DNA from 3 places in the Paenibacillus sp. sgz302114 genome. Region 2 is predicted to be linked to each of the others. Evidence: a T-box and tRNA genes for the amino acid it is inferred to sense, from the RefSeq annotation. Region 2 holds a T-box; the other regions hold tRNA genes.
The links. A T-box is a leader RNA that pairs with one kind of tRNA and senses whether it is charged. The one in region 2 lies ahead of metG (methionine--tRNA ligase), so its partner is inferred to be a tRNA-Met.
Positions count from the first base shown of each region.

Region 1: it has a tRNA-Met gene. The T-box ahead of metG (methionine--tRNA ligase) is inferred to sense a tRNA for this amino acid. The anticodon was not compared.
Region 3: it has a tRNA-Met gene. The T-box ahead of metG (methionine--tRNA ligase) is inferred to sense a tRNA for this amino acid. The anticodon was not compared.

Region 1 covers NZ_JBVYOI010000009.1:49,813-56,870, forward strand. The annotation lists gene AC0LWF_RS20475 (SDR family NAD(P)-dependent oxidoreductase) at 1-496, shown strand, start outside; gene AC0LWF_RS20480 (glycoside hydrolase family 16 protein) at 397-1,248, opposite strand; gene AC0LWF_RS20485 (ABC-F family ATP-binding cassette domain-containing protein) at 1,438-3,177, shown strand; tRNA gene AC0LWF_RS20490 (tRNA-Met) at 3,258-3,334, opposite strand; gene AC0LWF_RS20495 (ABC-F family ATP-binding cassette domain-containing protein) at 3,499-5,073, shown strand; gene AC0LWF_RS20500 (MFS transporter) at 5,070-6,272, shown strand; gene AC0LWF_RS20505 (MBL fold metallo-hydrolase) at 6,343-6,993, shown strand; gene AC0LWF_RS20510 (ABC transporter ATP-binding protein) at 7,053-7,058, opposite strand, start outside.
Region 2 covers NZ_JBVYOI010000004.1:186,232-193,289, reverse strand. The annotation lists gene AC0LWF_RS12945 (SDR family NAD(P)-dependent oxidoreductase) at 1-658, opposite strand, end outside; partial or broken gene AC0LWF_RS12940 (GNAT family N-acetyltransferase) at 790-987, opposite strand; gene AC0LWF_RS12935 (DMT family transporter) at 1,328-1,828, opposite strand; gene AC0LWF_RS12930 (Crp/Fnr family transcriptional regulator) at 1,822-2,529, opposite strand; gene AC0LWF_RS12925 (DMT family transporter) at 2,563-2,988, opposite strand; gene AC0LWF_RS12920 (DinB family protein) at 3,201-3,695, opposite strand; gene AC0LWF_RS12915 (GNAT family N-acetyltransferase) at 3,707-4,126, opposite strand; gene metG (methionine--tRNA ligase) at 4,149-5,780, opposite strand; T-box leader at 5,843-6,111, opposite strand; gene rpmG (50S ribosomal protein L33) at 6,170-6,319, opposite strand; gene AC0LWF_RS12900 (YjjG family noncanonical pyrimidine nucleotidase) at 6,493-7,058, opposite strand, start outside.
Region 3 covers NZ_JBVYOI010000013.1:327-7,384, reverse strand. The annotation lists gene AC0LWF_RS23135 (zinc-binding dehydrogenase) at 7-1,056, shown strand; gene AC0LWF_RS23130 (AraC family transcriptional regulator) at 1,085-1,933, shown strand; gene AC0LWF_RS23125 (TIM barrel protein) at 1,968-2,756, shown strand; tRNA gene AC0LWF_RS23120 (tRNA-Met) at 2,839-2,915, opposite strand; gene AC0LWF_RS23115 (GNAT family N-acetyltransferase) at 3,134-3,697, shown strand; gene AC0LWF_RS23110 (P-loop nucleotide/nucleoside kinase family protein) at 3,771-4,253, shown strand; gene AC0LWF_RS23105 (stalk domain-containing protein) at 4,351-5,358, shown strand; gene AC0LWF_RS28030 (hypothetical protein) at 5,648-5,740, shown strand; gene AC0LWF_RS23100 (SDR family oxidoreductase) at 5,890-6,669, shown strand.

The DNA.
Region 1 (7,058 bases), on a different contig from region 2:
GATATATAATGTCGGGATATGGGAGAGCAAAGGGTTCAGAGATGACTATGATTTTGAGAAAGATGATCCAGCCGAGATCGTCAACATCATGAATATAAATGCGACTTCCGCTATTACCTGCATACAGAAGCTTCTACCGAATCTGAAAAAGTCAGATAACGCTAAAATTTTCTTGATTGGTTCTACGGCAGGTCTTGAACATAATGATTTCACGCAAGTTTCATTCGTAGCTTCTAAATTCGGATTGCGTGGTATCGGAAATTCGATAAGGGAGCATGTAAAAAAGTATGGGATCGGCGTAACTTGTATAAATCCTGGCGAAATTGCAACCCAAATTCCATTGGAAGATGGAATTGAGAAGGTCTTGTCGGCATACAACGGCACACAGATTCCTCTTCAAGATATTGTTTCTTTAGTTAAATGCGTAATGAACCTTTCCAAAGCCTCATGTGTAAAAGAAATAAATATGCCAGCAATGCTGGATACAAATGCGTAGTCAGTCCACTCGATATTTCCGCTCTCTTGCGTCGGGACCTCATAGATGTTTAGCATCAGCTGCACGGGATAGCTTGGTGATTGTTGCGAGCGATGGATGAGTTCGTTGTCAACATAGAAGTCGACTCCTTCAGGAGTCCAATCTACCGCGTATATATGGTAGTGCGTCGGATCAATGGCAAAATCCCGTTCGAAAAACTCTTCTTCTATACTGGGGTCACCGAATGCATGGATGCCAAACCCGAGCGTGCATGATCCTTCCCTCACGTTCCATCCTTTCAGCTCAAACGGGCAAATTTCCGCGGATCGTTCGGGCGAATCCTCAAAGCCTATTATCCAGAACGCGCAAACATTTCGTGGCGTGCCTAGACCTCTAGCCCGTATTTCGAAAAAGCCGTATTGCGGGACAAATAAACGCTCCTCAGCTTGTTCCTCGCGAACGAGACAATGAGGCGAGAACCGATGCTGGCCAAACGCACCGGCTAGCGGTCCTGAGAATACTCCTGTTTGTAAATTGCTTACTTTCACAGTGCCATTGAATTCCGGGCTCCACGGCTGTTGGTCCTTGGTGATGCTCAATAAGAGCTCACTATTCTCGAATTGATAATTTGCAGCAGCATTCTGCCGGCTACTCCATTGCGGTAAATAATAAGGTAGCCATTTCGTGCGATCCAACTCGGTTGTCTCGAAGTCATCGTGGAATATAAGGGTGTAGTCTGGCTTTTCTAAAGGGTTCCTTGGAAAATCAAGCATGCTCATGGTGGCGCATTGGCAAGATTCTGCCGTTACGGACTTCCTTAATATGCTACATGTATTAAATATTGCTTAAGACGGTTCTGATGGGCAGGATAGTAGTAATGCATGTTACAATTGGTTAGCATCCGTTTGAGTCATGTCCTACGAAGAGAGCACACCATTCTAGATATAAAGAAAGGTAACACGATGATAAAAGTTAATAACCTATCCTTCTCATTTCCGCAAAAAGAGCTATATAAAAACATTTCATTTACGCTTGAAGAGTCACAGCATTGCGCTTTTATAGGAACGAGCGGCAGTGGGAAAAGCACATTGATAGATATACTGATGGATCCGGAAAGACATATGTTCGAGGGCATGTTAGAAATAGACCCAACTTGCAAAATCGGGTATGTAAGTCAATTCTCGCAGCTAGACAAAACCAAAGAAACAACCGTTTTCGAATATATAGGGGAACCATTTATTAAGCTGCAAAATGAAATAACATCTATTTGCACTGAAATGGAAACATCATCGGATATTGAGCCGTTATTGGAAAAGTATCAACTCGCTTTAGACGCATTAGATTCCATCGGTGGGGATGATTTTGAAAGCAGCATTAATAAGAAACTAAATTTAGCAAACCTCATGAGGCTAAAAGATCATAGGGTATCCGACCTCAGTGGTGGGGAATTCAAACTTATTCAAGTGATGAAGGAAATGCTGAGTAGTCCGGACTTAATGATTATGGACGAACCGGATGTGTTTCTAGACTTTGAAAACCTAAATGCGCTTAAAAATCTTATTAATTCTCACAAAGGAATGCTGCTGGTTGTTACGCATAACCGATATCTATTGAATCATTGCTTCAACAAAATTATTCACCTTGAGAACACGGAGCTTCAAGAGTTTGATGGGCGATATATAGATTATAACTTCTCATTGCTTCAGACTAAGGTTGAGTTACAAGAAATTACAATCGCTGAGGATGAAGAAATGAAGCGAAACGAGAACATAATCAATAATCTTAGAGTGATCGCAACTTATAATTCAGAAGCCTCTAGAGGAAAAGCACTAAAAGCTAGAGTTAGGTTTCAAGAAAGATTGGAAGCGCGTAGAATTAAAGCGCCATTCGTTGATATTAAGCAGCCGAATATTCGTTTTGGTATTGAACATGAAATGGAAGACGCCATTGTTGTAAATGTCAAAGATTATCGTGTTTCCTTTGATGAGCTGCTGTTGGACAATGTTAACTTTGAGATAAAATCTACGGATAAAGTAGCCATTATTGGTTCAAACGGTACCGGAAAAACGACTTTACTCCGAGATATCTTTAAAAATAATCATGCTTCAATTGAAATCAATGCTGATGTTAAAGTGGCCTATTTATCTCAAATTCAAGGCGAAATGCTAAAGGATTCTAATACAATACTCGAAGAATTCATCGATGCTGGGTTTAACACTTATGATGAAGTCAGATCGTATATTTCAAGCTATGGCTTTGAAGGAGAAATCGTTAATCAGAAGATAGCATCATTATCTGGCGGAGAAAAAAATATTCTTCAATTGGCTAAAGTTGCTGCCAGTAAAGCAAACGTATTGCTTCTTGATGAGCCGACAAGCCATTTAGATACCTATACCCAAATAGCACTGGAGCAAGCCATTGAGGCATATCAAGGCGCAATTATCATGATTTCTCATGATTTCTATTCGGTTGTAAATGGTATGGATTATGTTCTAATCATTGAAGATAAGACGATTAGAAAAATGAGTATGCGCAAATTTAGACAGATGATTTATGCGAGTCATTTTGATAAAGACTATCTAGAAACGGAACAAAATAAAAAAGCACTCGAAATAAAAATAGAATTGGCTCTAAAAGATGCTAATTTTGAACTTGCAAAAGGATTGGTTGAGGAGCTAGAAGAGCTGATTAAGTTGCTTTAAAAGAGAACAAAGAAAAATGCCTTTAAACCGCAATCAGCGGGTTAAAGGCATTTGTATATAAGAACGAGTTGATTGTAAGTTGGTTGCGGGGGCAGGATTTGAACCTGCGGCCTTCGGGTTATGAGCCCGACGAGCTACCGGGCTGCTCCACCCCGCGATAGAATAACTAAGCATGTTGGTCGTAACGTTGTTCAGGTCTCTCATACTACAGCAGTTCGAGCTAAAGTGCAAGTTCTTTAATGGAAATCTCACTCAAGGAGTATTCGTAAGGCGGCGATGGTATAATCACGCTAGAGTGTTGAAACCAGAAGGGTGATTGCCATGAGCGTAATACGTTTGGAGAACGTAACGAAGAAGTATGAAGAGTCCATGATCTTTCGAGATATTTATTTTCGCGTTATCCAAGGGGAACGGATCGGCTTAATCGGTCGGAATGGTGCCGGCAAGTCGACGGTATTTAGGCTCATTATGGGCCAAGAAGAGCCGACATCCGGCAAGGTGGAGATAGATCCGAATGTCAGGATCGGGTATTTCTCGCAATTCTCGGAGCTGAGAGGAAGCCTGTCCGTTCAGCAAGAACTGGAAGCCTGCTTCGAACAGGTGGCCCTTATTGAACGTGAGCTGCAAGAGGTCGGAGACAAGCTGGGGGTGGTTACTGACGATAGCGAGATGGACAAGCTGCTGGCGAGGCAGGCGGAGCTATTCGAGCAGATGGATCATCTTGATGGCTGGAACGTGTCCGTCGAGATTAATACCGTGCTTACGAAGCTGGGGTTTAACGACCGCTCTCGCAATCAGCCGATCGATGAGTTGTCCGGAGGATGGCGTAACCGCGCGGCGCTCGCGAAGATGTTAATCGAGCTGCCCGATGTCGTTCTGCTCGACGAGCCGACGAATTACTTGGATATGGAAGGCATCGCGTGGCTGGAGCAGTGGCTGTACCGATTCAAGGGAGCCATGATTCTGGTGTCGCATGACCGGCAATTTATCGACAAGGTTGTCACGCGCACGATCGAGATCGAGAACTACCATTTTCAAGAATACGAAGGCAACTACACCGACTACATCCGTAAGAAGAAAATGCGCAAGAAGGAGCTGGACCGCCAGTTCGAGTGGGAAGAAGAGCTGCTTCTTATGGAATCCGAGGCGATCGACGCCCGTGCAAGCAGGAAGTCCGGTTCCAAGGACCGTCTCTCGCGCAAGCTGGCAGATAATAAGAAGCGGATAGAGCCGCATCCCGTTAACGTGCTGATCACCGATATCTACGAGAAACTGCGCTTTCCGGACAAGCTATGCGAAGTGAAGCAGATCGGGCAAACCTACGAGGGGCGGCAGATCTTCGAGAACGTTAGCTTCGATATTCAGAAGGAAGATCGCTTGGTCATCGTGGGACCGAACGGAAGCGGGAAATCCACGCTCATTAAGGCGCTTACCGGGCAGGAGAACCCGGAGTCCGGAGAGGTTATCTGGGAGAAGGGCGTTAGCTATGCTTACTTCAACCGAATGTGGGAGGAGCTTGATCCGAAGGATACCGTCAGCCATGCGGTGAATACGTACGGATTAGGACTGGATGCTCCGCGCAAAAAGGTGAATAAGTTTCTGTCCATGCTGCAATTCTCGGAGGCGGATCTGAGCAAGATGCTCAGCCAGCTGTCCGGCGGCCAGAAGGCTCGGGTGGCGCTAGCCAAGTGTCTTCTATCCGGTGCGGCGGTTATCATCTTGGACGAGCCGACCAATCACTTGGATCTCATGAGCATTCAGGTCATGGAGCAAGCTCTGATCCACTTCCCCGGCGCCGTCATTACGGTAAGCCATGATCGCTTCTTCATTGATAAGATTGGGACCAAGATGCTGACATTCGATCCAGTAACGGGAGTGAGCGAACAGAGTTTATGAACCCATCAATCAACAAATATTCGATGCATGTGTTTATGTTTTTGTTCTACATATCCAATGCCTCATTCGTTCCATTCTTAAGCTACTGGTTTTCCCAGAATGGGCTAAGCAACCAACAGATCGGATTTCTATACTCACTGGGACCGTTAATCGGACTTGCGGCTCAGACGCTCTGGGGTTATCTTAGCGATCGTTATGGAATAGGAAAGCGATTGTTAATGGTGAGCTTAATGCTGACGCCGGTCGTTACTTTCGGTTTCTTGCTAGGCAAAGAGCGGTTTTACATGTATATCATTGTGTCTGCGGTATATTTCTTTCTGTCTTTGGCCGTGAGGCCGAATATGGAAGAAATTACGATCAGCCATGCCAGGGCAAATGGTCAAAGCTATGGGGGCATCCGTGTATTAGGATCGATTAGCTTTGCGCTCACAGTGACTCCGCTTGGCATTATGTACAATCACTTGGGCATTAATACGATTTTTGTTACTTATCTCGTTACGAGTTTAGTTGCACTCTTCGCGCTGCTGCAAGTGAAACCGTCTTCCGAAGGGAAGAAAGCAAAAACAAATGCCATGGCTGCCGGATTCCGTCAGTTAGCAACCAATCGCTATTTTGTAGTATTTCTACTATCCGCTTTTTTGATCGGGCTTGCTAATGGCTTCAATATGGTATTCTTCCCGTTACTTGTCAATAAATTAGGCGGAGAAGTAGCCCAAGAGCTCGGTGTGCTCAGCACGGTTTCAGCGCTAAGCGAGTTACCGCTGTTTATTTTTTCTGCGTACTTGCTGCGACGGTTCGGTTATTTCAATGTACTCGCTTTTTGTGCGGGCGCTGCAACCCTTCGGTGGTTCGTGCTTTCCTTGGAACCGACGTTCCAGCTATTGTTCATGAGCCAGATGCTGCATGGGATTACTTTCGGTTTGTACACGGCAGCGGCGGTCAACTTTATTTATGAAATGAGCCCTGGGGGCCTAAAAGCAACAGGCCAAACCATCTTCGCCATTATTGCTGGCAGTTTGGCGAGCCTTATCGCGAGCAGCAGCGGCGGCTGGATTATCGATCATTATGACTTTAATGTGTTATATACAATAGGCTCCGTATTAGCCCTTATTTCCTCCTGTATCTTTATCGGGATGTCTATTATTCAGAAGCACATTCATAAGTCAATCGCCTTGACAAGCAGAGACCTCTCAAATTAATATGAAGTGGAGATGTCTCCGGTTAATATTGCAGGGAGTCATAACCGGGTACGGAGGGAGTGCTTGACTCATGAAGATCAAATGGTTTGGTCATTCTTCATTTCTGCTGACATCGGATGCCGGAACGAGGATTCTCATCGATCCCTATTATAAGTTTCTTGGCTACCGTATGCCGGTTCCGGTTGAATCGGACATTGTCGTCGTTACGCATAATCATGGCGATCACAATAAGATTAAGGCTGCTTCGGGCAATTACTTGCTTGTGAATGAACCGAAGGAATACAGCTGTGGCGATGTGAGCATAAGCGGCTTCAAAACTTTCCACGACAAGGTGCAAGGCAAGAAAAGAGGACCTAATATTGTTTTCCGTTTCCAAATGGACGGGCTGACGATCTGTCATTGCGGGGATCTGGGGCATTTGCTCACAGAGGAACAAGTCCAGGCTATCGGCAAAGTGGACGTTCTCATCGTTCCCGTAGGGGGAAGGATGACGCTCGATGGGCCGGAGGCCGTTCAAGTGATGCGCCAGTTGCAAGCGACTGTAGCGATTCCGATGCATTACAGCACGAAGGCATTGGGGCTTCTCGGAAGGATTATCTTCGCTAAGGTAGACAAATTCCTCGAGGCTGCAAGAACGCAGACGACAGACGTGAAGATATTAGACCTATCTAAAGAAAGTCTTGCCCGATATGCAGGCGTCGTTACGATGGATTATAGGTAAGAGCGCAAAAGAGAAGGGCACCCACAACTACAACTGGGTGCCCTTTTCTCGTCAAGAGATTATGA
Region 2 (7,058 bases):
CCGGCTTGCCCCAGCGTTTGATCGCCAGATGATTCATAAAGAATTGATTGGCCTCAGGATTGTTCATAACGACTTGGTTAAGTTCCGTGGCAAAAGGACCCGGGCAGACTGCATTCGCGGTTATGTTATGCTCCGCCCATTCCAGCGCCATTACTTTCGTCAGTTGAATAAGACCGCCTTTGCTGGAGCAGTATGCGGATCTTTCTGCAAGACCAACCGTTCCCAGCATGGATGCGATGTTAATAATACGGCCGAATTTCTGCTTGATCATATGCGGAACAACTGCTTTCGCGCACAAAAAAGGCGCTTTCAAATTTGTCCCTTGCACGAGATCCCAGCTCGCCTCATCGTAATCGAGGATCGGCTTGCGCACGTTCACTCCAGCATTGTTAATTAAGATATCAATACGCCCGAACTTCTCGATGACTTCCAAGGCTGCTCGTTCGATCTGTGTGTAATCCAGCACATCAAGCGCCACTCCCGCCGCTCTAATGCCCGTTTCTTCGGTCAACAACGCTGCTGCTTGCTCAGCTTTACCGAGATCCCGGCTGGTAACGACAACCTGTGCTCCGGCAGAGGCTAGCGCACGGGCGAATTCAAGACCTAACCCTTGCGTGCCCCCCGTAATTAGCGCTGTTTTTCCTTCCAAAGTAAACATGTTTGCAGCGTACACTCCTTCCACAACCTCATCATAGTAAAGTCTATTAGGAAAGCGCTTCCTTGTTCATGTCCAATATTATACTTTATAAGTGCAAAGTCTGTCGAAATAGGTCGAATCGTAAAATTTTTCTAATGGCGCGGCTTGTTCCACTCGTACTTGATATCATCTAGCTGCTCTTCATTAACAAATCCTCTGCCAACAATTCGAAATCCGTTTCGCTCATAAAATCGCTCTGCTTTCTTATTAACGTCAAAGGTGTATAAGAACAAAGTTCCATCAGATTGCTGTTTGGCGAGGTTCAGAAGCTCCTTCCCCATCCCTTTCCCCTGATGCCTCCTCTCAAGTTCGGAACACTGTAAGCGCTAGCCGTTGAAGCGCCAAATACCGAGAATAATGCGACTAGCATAGTTAGGACGACGAAACCAGAAATTCTTCTTCTCAATTTCAATGTCTCAATACCTCCTTGACGTATGGGAGATTGCGAAACGAATTGTGCCCTCCTCCTCTAGTCAAATATCCAGCTTGGTTAAGCGCTTTCAAGTTTGAGTTAGCTCTGTAGTTAGCCCCATCTTAAACGAGAAAAGCCGAAGCTGAATAGTGATAATTACTTTCGGCGATGTATCGTTTTTTTAGAAACGAAAAAAATCCGCTAGGGAAGCGGATTTTTCATGATAAAGCACTGGAGATGTCAGGTTGTTTATGGCTGCTCGAGCTATCCATTGGAACTTTCACCTTATGCGGCCTTTTAAATAAAAGTAACCCTGCGATCAGCGCCATTATCCCGAGAGCCTTCTGCCAGCTGAACGGAACCTGTTCGAGTCCGAACCAGCCTGCTGAATCCCACCATAGCGCGCAAATCAGCTGAGACGCCATGACTATCGTAGTCGAAGCGCTTGGACCGAGAAGTCGAACTCCATTAACGACACAGGTCACTACGCCAATTCCTAATAAACCGCTGAACCAGAACCAGACAGGCATCGATGGCCATTTTGTGAAATCAGCGCCTTCTACTAACAATCCCATCCCCAGCGAAGCGATGAACCCCATCCCCAGCACGAGCGCGGTTGTCGTGCGAGTGTGAACCGCATGATTCACTTTATTATTAAACAAAGTCTGTACGCTTACGAGCATACCTGCCATGAGTGCCAATACAATACCGATTAGCAATGCTGCTTCCTCCGTTCTCCACGTTCGTATATATTTTGGCCGGCGACTGCTTCAAGCCCCGCACGGTCAAGAACAATAAGTGCTCCCCGGCTTCGTTCAAGAAGCTTCGACTTGCAAAACTTCAGAATGACTCGATTCAAATGCCGATAGCTTGTGCCGATTAAACTCGCTATATCTTTCAAATTCGTAGTGCTCACCTTCGCTTCTTCCGGAGCTGTCACGGATAACAAGTAGCTGGCCAATCGCACCTCAACCGGATATAACAGATTGAAGCTGAGTGAGATCGACTTGCTGTGAAACTTGTGCGAGACCAGATGCAGCAGAAACTGCAGGAACGACACTTCTTCCCGGTACAGATGCAGCGAACGTTGATGAATACCAATCGCCTCAACGGCCGTAACGGCCGTTACCGTATTCAACGTGTCCAGCCCGCTTAGACACTCGATCTCGCCAATGACCCCGAGCGGCGAGTTGAAATTGACCAGCAGCGTATTCCCATCCGATGACGTCGTATAAACCTTCACTTTCCCGCTCACGAGTACGAATATCCATTCCTGCGTCTCGCCTTGCCTGCATAGAGCTTCCTCTGGGCCAAACTTGAACAGCACGAGATGCTGTCGAAGTGCATTCGGGAAGACATTACCCAGTTCATATTGGTCGAGATATTGTTTTATCCGATCTGCGTTATCGAATTCCTTCATCTTAGCGTCCTCTCTCCTTCATGCGATCGCAGCCTAATAGGATAGACATAAGATTCCCGTAATCATGAGTCCAATTCCAATCCAGTGCGGCAAACGAAGCTGCAGCGTGCGCGTCCCGAACCATCCGGCCTTCTCCATGCCAAGCGTGGCCAATACTTGAGCGATCATTAATGAAGATACCGTTAAAGCTGCGCCATTGTGATGAAAAGCAGTAATGCTGCTGAATATGATAATCGCTGCCAGCATGCCGCCCATCCGATAATGGAACTTTACCTGAGAGAGCTTCCTCCAAGATTGATCCTTCATCATCCATATGACCATCAAAGCAGCAACAAACCCTGTTCCTTGCGTTAAAGTCGCCGCTTGCCATGTTCCGAGCCGAGTGCCGATTACGGCATTGGCGGTACTTTGCATCGTTAGAAATACGCCGCCAAGTATCGCATAACCAATTCCTTTCATTCCTCTTCTTCCTCCCCAATCCAACTGCTCTCTTTATTTAACAATGGACGGTTGATTTCGAAAAGGACATATGTCCTAACTGTTCATGGTAGCAGAAACATACTTGCTTTCGCATCGTCTGGCATCATACCTGCAAATAAAACGAACTTGTTCTCATACTAAAAAAGCGAAACTGCGCTTCGTGGGCGCAGTTTCGCATGGTATCAGCATTATTACTTCACTGCTCCGTCTATCGTAATTAATCCTCTTCCAATAAAATTCGCTGTCACCGGCTTCTTTCCGGCCTCCCGTGCCCACACCGACAATTGACCGATGTGATGAATTTCGTGAGCGATCACGTGTCGCATCACCTCTCCGTAAGTATGGGCTTCCTGTTCTCCATCGTCAGTAATATCAATCATAATGCGATCTTCCAGACTGTCATTCCACGATTGGACAAATGGCATAAGCTCCTGATGGCAGCGTGCGGAGAAATCCTTTACTTGCTGCAACGTGGCTATTTCCTCAAATGACGGGATTGTGATCTGCTTGTTTTGGATTCCGCCACTTAGCCAGCCATATTCGACTGCAACAATATGATAGAGTGTGGGCAAAATGCAACCTAGTCCACCGGTGCGCTTTCTCATTAGCTCTTCTTCGGCCACTGACTCGCACCAGCTAAACCAATCATTTCGAACTTGCCAGTTATATTGAAATAGCTTCAACATGGACTAACCTCCTATTTTTTTCTCCATACCCCGCCGCCACAAGGAACGAACCCGCAGTTTGTATAGAACGATGCGTGCTTCGTGTCGAACGTCAACGTTACAATCTCAAGACCGGCAAGCTCTGCTTCTTGAAGCAATCGCTTTACAAGTGCTTCGCCAATCCCCTTCCTCTGATGTTCCGGATGTATGATAATGTCCTCCATATAGCCATGCTGCAAGCCCATTCCTGCAACATAACCGAAGGCAATCAGTTCATTACGCTCATCCCGGACTCCCGCCCAGAAATTGCAGCGCTCAAACAAAATCGGATAATCAGAATGTCTCCCCTCCCAACCAACGGTCTCTCTTAGTTTGGGGACTTCGTCCGGCTCGATCGATAAATTAATGACAATCTCTTGCTGCGGCTGCTGCCATTGCTCATTACTGTTCATTTGGACCACCCCCCCGAGGTTATTACTTACGTAAACGAGCTTCCTCTTCCTTAATCCGCTCAACTGGAATGCGATCAAATAAGTGATTCACGCCATATATTTGCAAGCCTGTCGGAACGGAAGTAAGCTTCCAGCCCGGATCTCCGATAGCTAGAAAAGCTCGTATTTGTCTGCATGATGCTGGTATAAACGGATTCAGCAAATAACTAAGATTGGCGATAATTTGCGTGCAGACGAACAGGGTTTGGGAACAAGCTGCTTGATTGTCGTGATAGGTGAGCCAAGGCTTCTCCTCGTCGAAATATTTGTTTGCTCTCCGAATTGCACTAAATATCATTTCCAACGCTTCTTTAAAGCGCCCCGCCTCAATCAGCTCACCTACTTGGTGATAAAGGTTTTCGAGTGTCAACGACCAGTCCGAATCAAGGTTTCCAGCAGGTATCCGGGAATCGAAGGACTTCATAACAAAAGCAAGGGTCCGATTCACAAAATTCCCGAAAGTTCCAAGAAGCTCTCCGTTATGACTGTGAATGAACTCTCTCCACGAAAAGTCGCTGTCTCGTTTCTCAGGACCATTGGCAATCAAGAAGTAGCGAATCGAATCGTTGGAATAGCGCTCAAGTATATCCGGAACCCAAACTGCCCAATTCCGACTCGTGGAAAACTTCTTACCTTCCAGAGTCATATATTCGCTGGAGAAGATACGATCTGGACGATGCAAATCAACGGCTCCTGATAGAATGGAAGGCCAAATTAACGTGTGGAAGGGTATGTTATCCTTACCGTGTACGTAATAGGCAATGGTCGTGTTATCGTCCCGCTCCCAGAATGGCTTCCAGTCTGTATCATTAGTTTCCGCCCATCGGATACTTGCTGATAGATACCCACTCACTGCTTCTATCCAGACATAGATCTTCTTGCCTTCGAATCCACTGACGGGAACATCGACTCCCCAGTCCAAATCCCGGGTTACTGCCCTATCTTGAAGCCCTTCCTTCAAATACCTTTCTGTCATCTGAACCGCATTGTCTCTCCAGCCTACGGCCTCTTTCTTATAAGCATGAAGCTCCTCTTGAAGCTTGGATAGCAACAGATAATAATGCTCGGTCTGCTTGTCGACCGGCGAATGTCCGCAAAGCTTGCATGTTCTGTCTAGTAGCTCCGATGGATCCAACAAAGTAGAGCAGTAGTCGCACTGATCACCTCTTGCCTTTTCTCCACAGACTGGGCAGGTTCCTTCAACATAACGATCTGGAAGGAAACGCGCATCATTCTCGCAATAAGTTTGTAGTACGGTTCTGCGGTCAAGATAGCCGTTATCCAGAAGCTGAAGGAATAGATGCTCAACCGTCCTGTGATGATGTTCCTCATCGGTTCGAGCGTATAGATCGTAAGAGAAATCTAACCTTGAGAAACAATCCAAAAACTCATTATGATATTTATCAGCAATTTCCTTCGGGCTCACTCCCTCTTGCGCGGCTTGCACAGCAACTGGTGTACCATGACAATCGCTTCCCGAAACGTATAATACATGATCTCCACGTGCTCGGTGGTACCGCGCCAACACATCCCCAGGCAGAACACTTGCTAATCTCCCTAGATGAAGTGAGCCATTCGCATAAGGCCATGCCCCTCCAATAAAAATTTTTCTCATCGTATCCCCTCCTTAATTCCCTTTTAGCGGACTATTTTGCGCACAAAAAAGACCCCCATCCCAAAAGGGACGAGAGTCTGTTATCACTCACGTGGTACCACCCAGTTTCGTAGATGCCTCACGGCATATACCTCTTCGAGTACGCCGCCGCAAACGGTTATACTCTAGCACGATAACGGGTGCAGGTTCCCGGCGCAGCCTATTGCTAATTGAGGGTTCGGTGCGCGGCTCAGAGACCATATTCGCGGGTGACTTCTTTACTCCGTTTCACCGGTCCGGAGCTCTCTGGTCAAGTCGTCTTCCCGTTACTCGTTCTCATCGTTGCCTTATTTATTAAAGTTATTTCCAATTATATACAGTTAATTTCATGTTGTCAACGATCATCCCAGCTATCTTGTCTCTCTGTGGAGCGTCATCTTTTTATGGGTCGGGCAATATTTTTTAAGCTCCAGACGCTGTGGGTTGTTTCTCTTGTTCTTGGTCGTCATATAGTTGCGTCCACCGCATTCTGTGCATGCCAATGTAATAATTACGCGCATGATGATTATCACCTTCCTTTGTCATATGGTATGACTGAAGGAATCTGGGTGACAATCGAAGGCACATGGAACGGATCAAATATGCGAGAATTTGGCAAATTTCTGCTTGTACATTTTCTCTAGCAGCTTAGACAGACTTTACAAATAAGGCCAGTGCCACCAAATACGGTAATTTATTTGCAGATTGCGAATAGCTCCGTTAAGTTCGAGATCGTATAAGTGCTTTGAATATCTGTTGGATTCTGCTTCGAATTTCGGTTGATCCAACAAGTATTTATACCTGACAGCAAGCCGCCTTTGATATCTGTTTGAAGCGAATCCCCAATAATAAGCGCTTCTTCTCTGTTGAAATTCGAGATCTGGTTGATGACGTGATCGAAGAACTTAGGAGAAGGCTTCGAATAGCCAATACTTTGCGAGTCAAAGATATCTTCGAAGTAGTCATATAGCCCCGCCGTCTTCAGTCTCTTTATCTGCGTGCGGGTGATCCCATTCGTAATGATGAACAGTCGATGGGTTGCAGATAAGCGCTGACACACTTCCAAAGCGCCTTCGATATGAAGCTGTTCTCCATCTCCTAACAATTCTCGATATCGACTCTCCCATTCAGGACCATCCACGACAGATCCCATCTTCAACATCGTCTCTGAAAATCTCGAGTTCAGAACGACGTCGAGCGTTATCGTTCCATTCTCATATTCGGTCCACAGCTGTTTGTTCACGGAGTTATATAATTGAA
Region 3 (7,058 bases), on a different contig from region 2:
AATATGATGCAGAAATTGATAGCGGTTTCTCCTAGAAAAGCAGCCTTGGTTCCATATGAGGATGAGGTCGTTCAGGCGCAACAAGTGAAGGTCCAAATTCAGTATGCTTCACCGAAACATGGCTCCGAGCTCGCTGAGTTCCGTGGAGAGAGCCCGCATGTGAACGATTACTATAATGAAGAGTGGCAGGCGTTTATTCCGAGGGATGAGACGAACAGGTCCGATAAATTTGGCAAATGGAACTTGGGCAACCAATGGGTCGGCGTTATTGTGGAAGCGGGTAGCGACGTCACTGATTACAAAGTGGGCGATCGGGTGTGCAGTTACGGGGGCATTCGTGAAACGCATATCGTCAATGCAGTCGATAACTATTATTTGCTCAAGATGCCGGACACGATGCCATGGAAAAATGCGCTATGCTTCGATCCTGCCCAGTTCGCGCTCAGCGGAATTCGGGACAGCGGGATGCGAGTTGGAGATACGGTAGCGGTATTCGGACTCGGAGCCATTGGCGCGATTGCGGCGCAATTGGCACGCCTCGGCGGAGCGAGCTACGTGGCGGTCATCGACCCTATCGCCAAGCGGCGGGAAGCAGCGCTTCGGGCAGGAGCTGATGCTGCGTTCGATCCGCTCACGCAAGATATTGGCCTCGAATTGAAGAAGGCAACGGGCAAGCTCGGCGTCGATGTCATCATTGAAACAAGCGCGAATGAGCAGGCGCTCCAATCCTCTCTACGCGGGTTGGCCTACGGCGGGACAATCGCATACGTCGGATGGGCTCGCGCCTTCAAGGGCGGACTTGATTTTGGCCGGGAAGCACATTTCAATAACGCGAAGATTATCTTCTCGCGCGCATGCAGCGATCCGAACCCTGACCATCCGAGATGGAGCTGGAGAAGAGTCGAGAACGAATGCTGGACGATCCTGCAGGGGAATCGAATCAATTGCGAAGAAATCATTAACCCGGTCATCCCGTTCCTTGAATGTGCGGAAGGCTATGAGGAATTCGTCGATCAGCATCCGGAGAGAAGCGTCAAGCTTGGTGTGACTTTCTAATAAATGTTCGGCTAGGGAGGGAAGAAACGTGAGTGAAAGCTTGAACATGCTGCTCGAGCATGCGTCGCTGCATATCCATCAATTCGACATTCATAGCCGAAGAGAGCTGAAGGTGCTCGGTCGCGTCCTTCCCTATTATGTCATGTCTTACCATAAAGAAGGCAAGGCGACATTGCGGATTGGTGACGTCATTTATCCGATCGACACAGGGCATGTCGTCCTTATTCCTCCCAATATCGAGCATGATCATTACAAGGACACGAATGAGGAATCCGTCTTTCTGTGGTGGCATTTTACGTTCCAAATCGCTGGTTTAATTGACGTGTTCCGGTTGTTTCAGCTTCCTCTTATATTCAAGCTGGAGAATACGTCCGAATTCGAGCAAGCGTTCCTCCAATTTCAGAACTCCGCGATTTCCCGCAATGCTGCGCCTGGTTTTCTACCGACCCGTATTCTGGAGAAAGCCAAATCGCTGGAATTGCTGTATCAGATCCTCGTTTCGGCGATGAATGAGAACGCGGTTAATCGCCCAGATCAGCATTCCAACAGCTTTCTGGAAATATTAGCGCAAATTATTCAGCATCCAGAGCAGGAATTGTCACTAGGCAAATTAGCTCAGAAAATACAGATGCACCCGACGTATGTCAGCAATCGCTTCAAAGAATTGTTCGGGAAGTCTCCAATCCAGGTTCACCGCGAGATGCGAGTACTCAAAGCGAAGACGCTGCTTCAAACAAGCGACCTATCCATCGGCGAAATCGCGCTTGCGGCAGGCTTCAGCGGTATCCCGACATTCAGCCGATTATTCAAATCCTATGTTGGCGTCCCGCCATCTCAATATCGGGAGCTCAACAAGCCTTTCGGCTTCCATACATGAACAACAACTTATCCAAGTAAAGGAGTCATGCCCGGTGAGGTTCGCATTGCAGGACAGATTGACCGGAAAGAGCGGCTACAGCGATATCTTCGCGGAAGCTAGACAATTGGGATATGACGGCGTGGAGATTACGCATCATGGAGCGTCCTTAGCAGAGCAAACAGCAGATGAAATTATACTCGCTTCGGAGCGTTCGGGAATTCCGGCGAGCGCCGTATGCGGCGGTTATAAACATTGGATCGGAGATTTTGACCGCGAGCAGCGTCTCGAAGCAGTAGCCGGAATCGGTCTGTCGCTGGAACAAATTCGGCGAATCGGGGCGCAAGGCCTGATAGCTCCCGCTGCTTTTGGCATCGTAACGAGAGGCGTCCCACTGCCGCGCGATTCCGCAGGCGATGAGGAAGCGTTGCTAGATTCCTTATCGAGAATCGCGGAGAAAGCAGAGCAGCTTGGCGTGTATCTATTGCTGGAGCCGCTTAATCGTTACGAGGATCATATGATTAACCGGGTCGAGCAGGCCGTATCGCTCATTCAGCGGACTGGAAGCTCGCACATTAAAGTAATGGCTGACTTCTTCCACATGAACATTGAGGAAGCCGATATTACCGCAGTGATTGAACAGCATTACAGCAACATCGGCTACTTCCACCTCGCCGACAGCGCGCGGAAGGAACCAGGTACTGGCCATCTGGACTTCCGTCAGCCTTTTGCCAAATTGAAGGAGCTGCGTTATGAAGGCTTTTTATCTTTGGAATGCGGCTTGTCAGGAGAACGGAGCAAGAGCTTGTCTGATTCAGTGCGTTACTTGAAAAATAATGCGTGAAAACTAGTTATGCAAAAATGCCTCCAATCCACTGAACGTGGATTGGAGGCATTTTCATATATGTCGAGCAAATCATGTAGGTTGGTTGCGGGGGCAGGATTTGAACCTGCGGCCTTCGGGTTATGAGCCCGACGAGCTACCGAGCTGCTCCACCCCGCGATATTGATCGTATAACTAAGCACTTTATCTTTTAACGTTCATCTAGCCTCTTATGCTACAGCAATTCGAACTAACAAGCAAACTTAATGTAGTGTTTCTACGTAAAAGGGCTGTTTTGCCTCATTCGGCAAGTGGATATAATGTGCGTAGATAACTTTCAGTGAAGTCGGTAACATAGGAAGAAGCAGAATTAGAATAAGAATTGGAGGCGAATTGCCGTGTTAACGCGTATGGCGACAAGAGACGACGCGCCGGCGGTCATTCCGCTGCTGCTCGAAGCGATCGGGGACATCGCGTATTTGCTTACTGGAGCTTCCGATGAGGCTGAGGCGGCTGAACGGCTGGCAGGCTTCTACAATCAGCCAGGCAATCGGATCAGCTGCGACCACGTCCTCGTCGCTGAACAAGACGGGCAGGTCGCGGGCATGCTCGTCGCTTACTCCGGCAATGATGCGCATCTGCTGGACGAGCCTTTTCTGGCGCAGCAGCGCCGCCGGTCTCCGTCGATGGCGGAAAGCGCAATCGTCAGGGAGGCCCAGGACGGTGAATACTATTTGGATGCGCTGGCTGTCGCGGAGCCTTATCGCGGGCAGGGCATTGCGAAGCGGCTTATGACTGCGGCCGAGCAGCGTGCAGCCGAGCTCGGGTTCGACCGCACGGCGCTAATCGTGGAAGCCTATAACGATAGAGCGTACAAGCTCTACGCGGCAAGCGGCTATACCGAAACCGGCACGCTGCGCATCGGAGATAGCGACTATCGCCGCATGGTGAAGCCGATATAAGGCGATGTGTGTTCCGCTCGGAGGAATTCGAACAAAGTGGCTGTATATAGGTTGAAAAAGGAGATGGAATCTCGTGGCGTCCTTACATTTAATGGTTGGCCTTCCTTGTAGCGGTAAGACTACTTTGGCCCGTCAACTCGAAACGAAATACTCTGCACTTCGCCTTACTCCTGATGAATGGCATATCCATCTATTTGGGCATGATTTCGGGGATAACATGACGAAATCTGAGGAAACAGAGCATGATTCCAGACATGATTCTGTGGAGTCCCTGATGTGGGAAGTGGCGGCAAGAGTTTTAATTCTTGGTGTTGATGTTATTCTGGATTTTGGATGCTGGGTTCGAAGTCAACGAGACGAGTTTCGTACTCGAGCTAATAATCTAGGGGCTGACTTTAAAATTCATTTTGTTGATGTGCCTGAAGAGGTGTTGTTTGAACGATTAGAAGCTAGAAATGAGATGAATCGAGAGGGAACCTTTTTCATACCCAAAGATAAACTTAAAGAGTGGATACAAATTTTCGAGCCACCTTCACTAGAGGAACTTGAAACTTGAAACCTCCGGCAATTAGTTATGAAATTGCAACTTAGCACTGTATCTAACGTCTATTAATATATGTATTCAATAAATCCCGAGAGGAGGGTTTATGCCAATGAAAAGATTAACCTTATCGATGGTGTTTATATCTATTTTGTGCGTAACGTTAAGTATTCCTGCTAGTGCAAGTAAAGTCTTAGAGAATGAAGGAACAATACATTCCTTGGTTGGAGGGGACAAGACGTTTGCAGGAAAGCTGATAAAGGGTCATATGTATGTAGATTCAGTAGGTCTTCAAAATTGTTTGCCTTTTCTCCTCAATTCCAAAGAAGTCATGTGGGACCCAGATTCGAAGACTGTTTCTTACGATACAGACCTCGGGGATGAGGAAGAACATTTGAAATTCCAAACCGGTAAGGATTATTTTATGGATCATGGAGAAAAAGTACCTTTGAATTCTAAAATACTTCTAATTAACGGGAGAATTTTTGTTCCGATTAAAGCCGTTGCTCTTTACTACGGGAACAATATAGAGTGGATCAATAAGAGTAAGACCCTAACAGTCAAACCCAATGTTAAATATGACATACCACCTATCCTTGAGTATGTTGAGCTCGATCATTTGACTGTACTCCATGAATATTCAATAGATTTAAACAAGGATGGAATTAATGACGAAATAAGAATAATCACAAGTCATTACGAGAATAATCCAGCCTACTTCACCGCACCTGTATATTTAGAATATCGAACGGATCCTAATAAAATGTTTCAACGGATAGCATTGGATGTAGCTCCCATTGATTTGACTAAAGATAATTTCAAGATTCGTATTGGAGATTTAGATGCCAATAATATTGTTGAAATTGGTTACTCCATAGACTATCCTCAGCCAGAGCACGTTGAAAGATGGCCGCATATTTTGCAGTTTAGAGAAGGAAAGTTTGTAGATATAGATATCACTAAGGAATATAAATTGATTTTAGCCGACTGGGATATAAAGACTTCAAATACGGGGAAAGTACAATTGGACTTATACGAGAAGAAAGGGGTTTATGACGAGCCCACACTGCAGCATTATATGCTCTCAAAAAGCGGAGAGCTTGTATCAATTACAAAATAATCGAATTGTTGAAGGCTGCCGACTTAACGGCAAAGAAGGGGCGGGCACCATCCGCACGGACTGCCGGATCCCAAGCCGATCGTGGATTTTATATTGAAGCATAACAAGTGACCCCAACCAGTAACGATATGAAAAAGAACTGCATGGTTTAATAGAAAAGATCGATTTAGGTGAATAAATGGTGTAAATCGAGAGTTTGTTAAGGTACAAATCAGTGTTTACAGATGAAACTAAGTATAATCTACTAACGAGAGGGAAAGATATCGATAGATTATAGCAGTTTTAGAAGCTGGATTTATATCAGGTGGAGAAAGACGGCACTGTCAGCTCACTTAACGATTTGTTTATAGAAGAAATTCAAATCTATACTGGCTTGCAATGAAATGAGGACTATTAAATTTAGAGGTTAGATCCGCAGCTCTGCTGAGGGTCTCTTTTTTTGGTTGAAGTAACGGGTAGTTTATTTCTTTTGTGTGCTACTATACTGAGTAGTAGCTTCGTACTCATAACTAAGGAAGGTTAGGAAACCGTATGAAAATGAGTGGTAACACCGTTCTTATCACAGGAGGCACATCTGGCATCGGCTTCGAATTTGCAGCACAACTGCTTAAGTTAGGGAATACCGTTATTATTACTGGTCGAGATCTGGCGAGGCTGGATGCTGCGAAGAAAAAACTTCCGACAGTACATACGTTACAGAGCGATGCAGCGGATCCTAAAGCGATAGCCGATTTGTTTGAAACCGTGGTGAAGCAATTCCCTAAACTAAACGTCCTAATCAATAATGCAGGATTCATGCGTAGGATTAATCTTCATGACCAGGACATCGATCTGGAGGATCTCAATCGCGAGATCGAAACGAATTTAAGCGGACCAATTAGGATGACAAAACAATTCCTGGAACATTTAAAAACGCAAGAGTCGGCCGCGATCATGAATGTATCGTCAGGACTTGCTTACGTCCCGCTGCCTATCTCACCGGTGTATTGTGCAGCAAAAGCAGGATTACATTCTTATACGCAGTCGTTGAGAGTGCAGCTCAAAAATACGAAAGTAAAAGTATTTGAGCTAGCGCCTCCGTTGACAGAAACTCCGCTGGTGGACACGTTCGAGCCAGCAGATCTAGCAGGCTCCAAAGCGATGAGCGTGTCCAAAATGGTTGGGATTGCAGTTCGGGGCATGGAGCAGGATAACTTCGAAATCAGGCCTGGGCAAAGTAACGCCTTGAAGCTTATGAACCGGATTGCTCCGAAGTTTATTTTCAACCAGCTAAGCAAGTCTGTGAACAATATGCTGAAGGAGTCGAAGTAAATCCGATTTGAAGATCCAAGCTTATCCGTATAAGCATCACTCAAATGAAAAGAAGGATAGCTTAATCGCTACCCTTCTTTTCTCTATTTGACTGGCAGGAAGGAAATAGGGTTCTCGAAAAAATAGAAGATATCAGAGAAGATATTAATTACTTGATGGTTACAGGCAAAGATTCTGGATTCATTTCATAGAGCCAAGAAAATGATTTATGGAACTTATATCGATATTTTTCAAAGTATCCTACCTACACTGGCTATCCAACGACAACTATTAATAACAATCAAAAAGAGGAGTTAACAAAACTAAATCAGGCAGTTTTTCTTTTTGCCATCGAATATATCGCCGTGCTAGCATGCGAATGCCACAAAAGCCTATGGAGAGCGACAAAC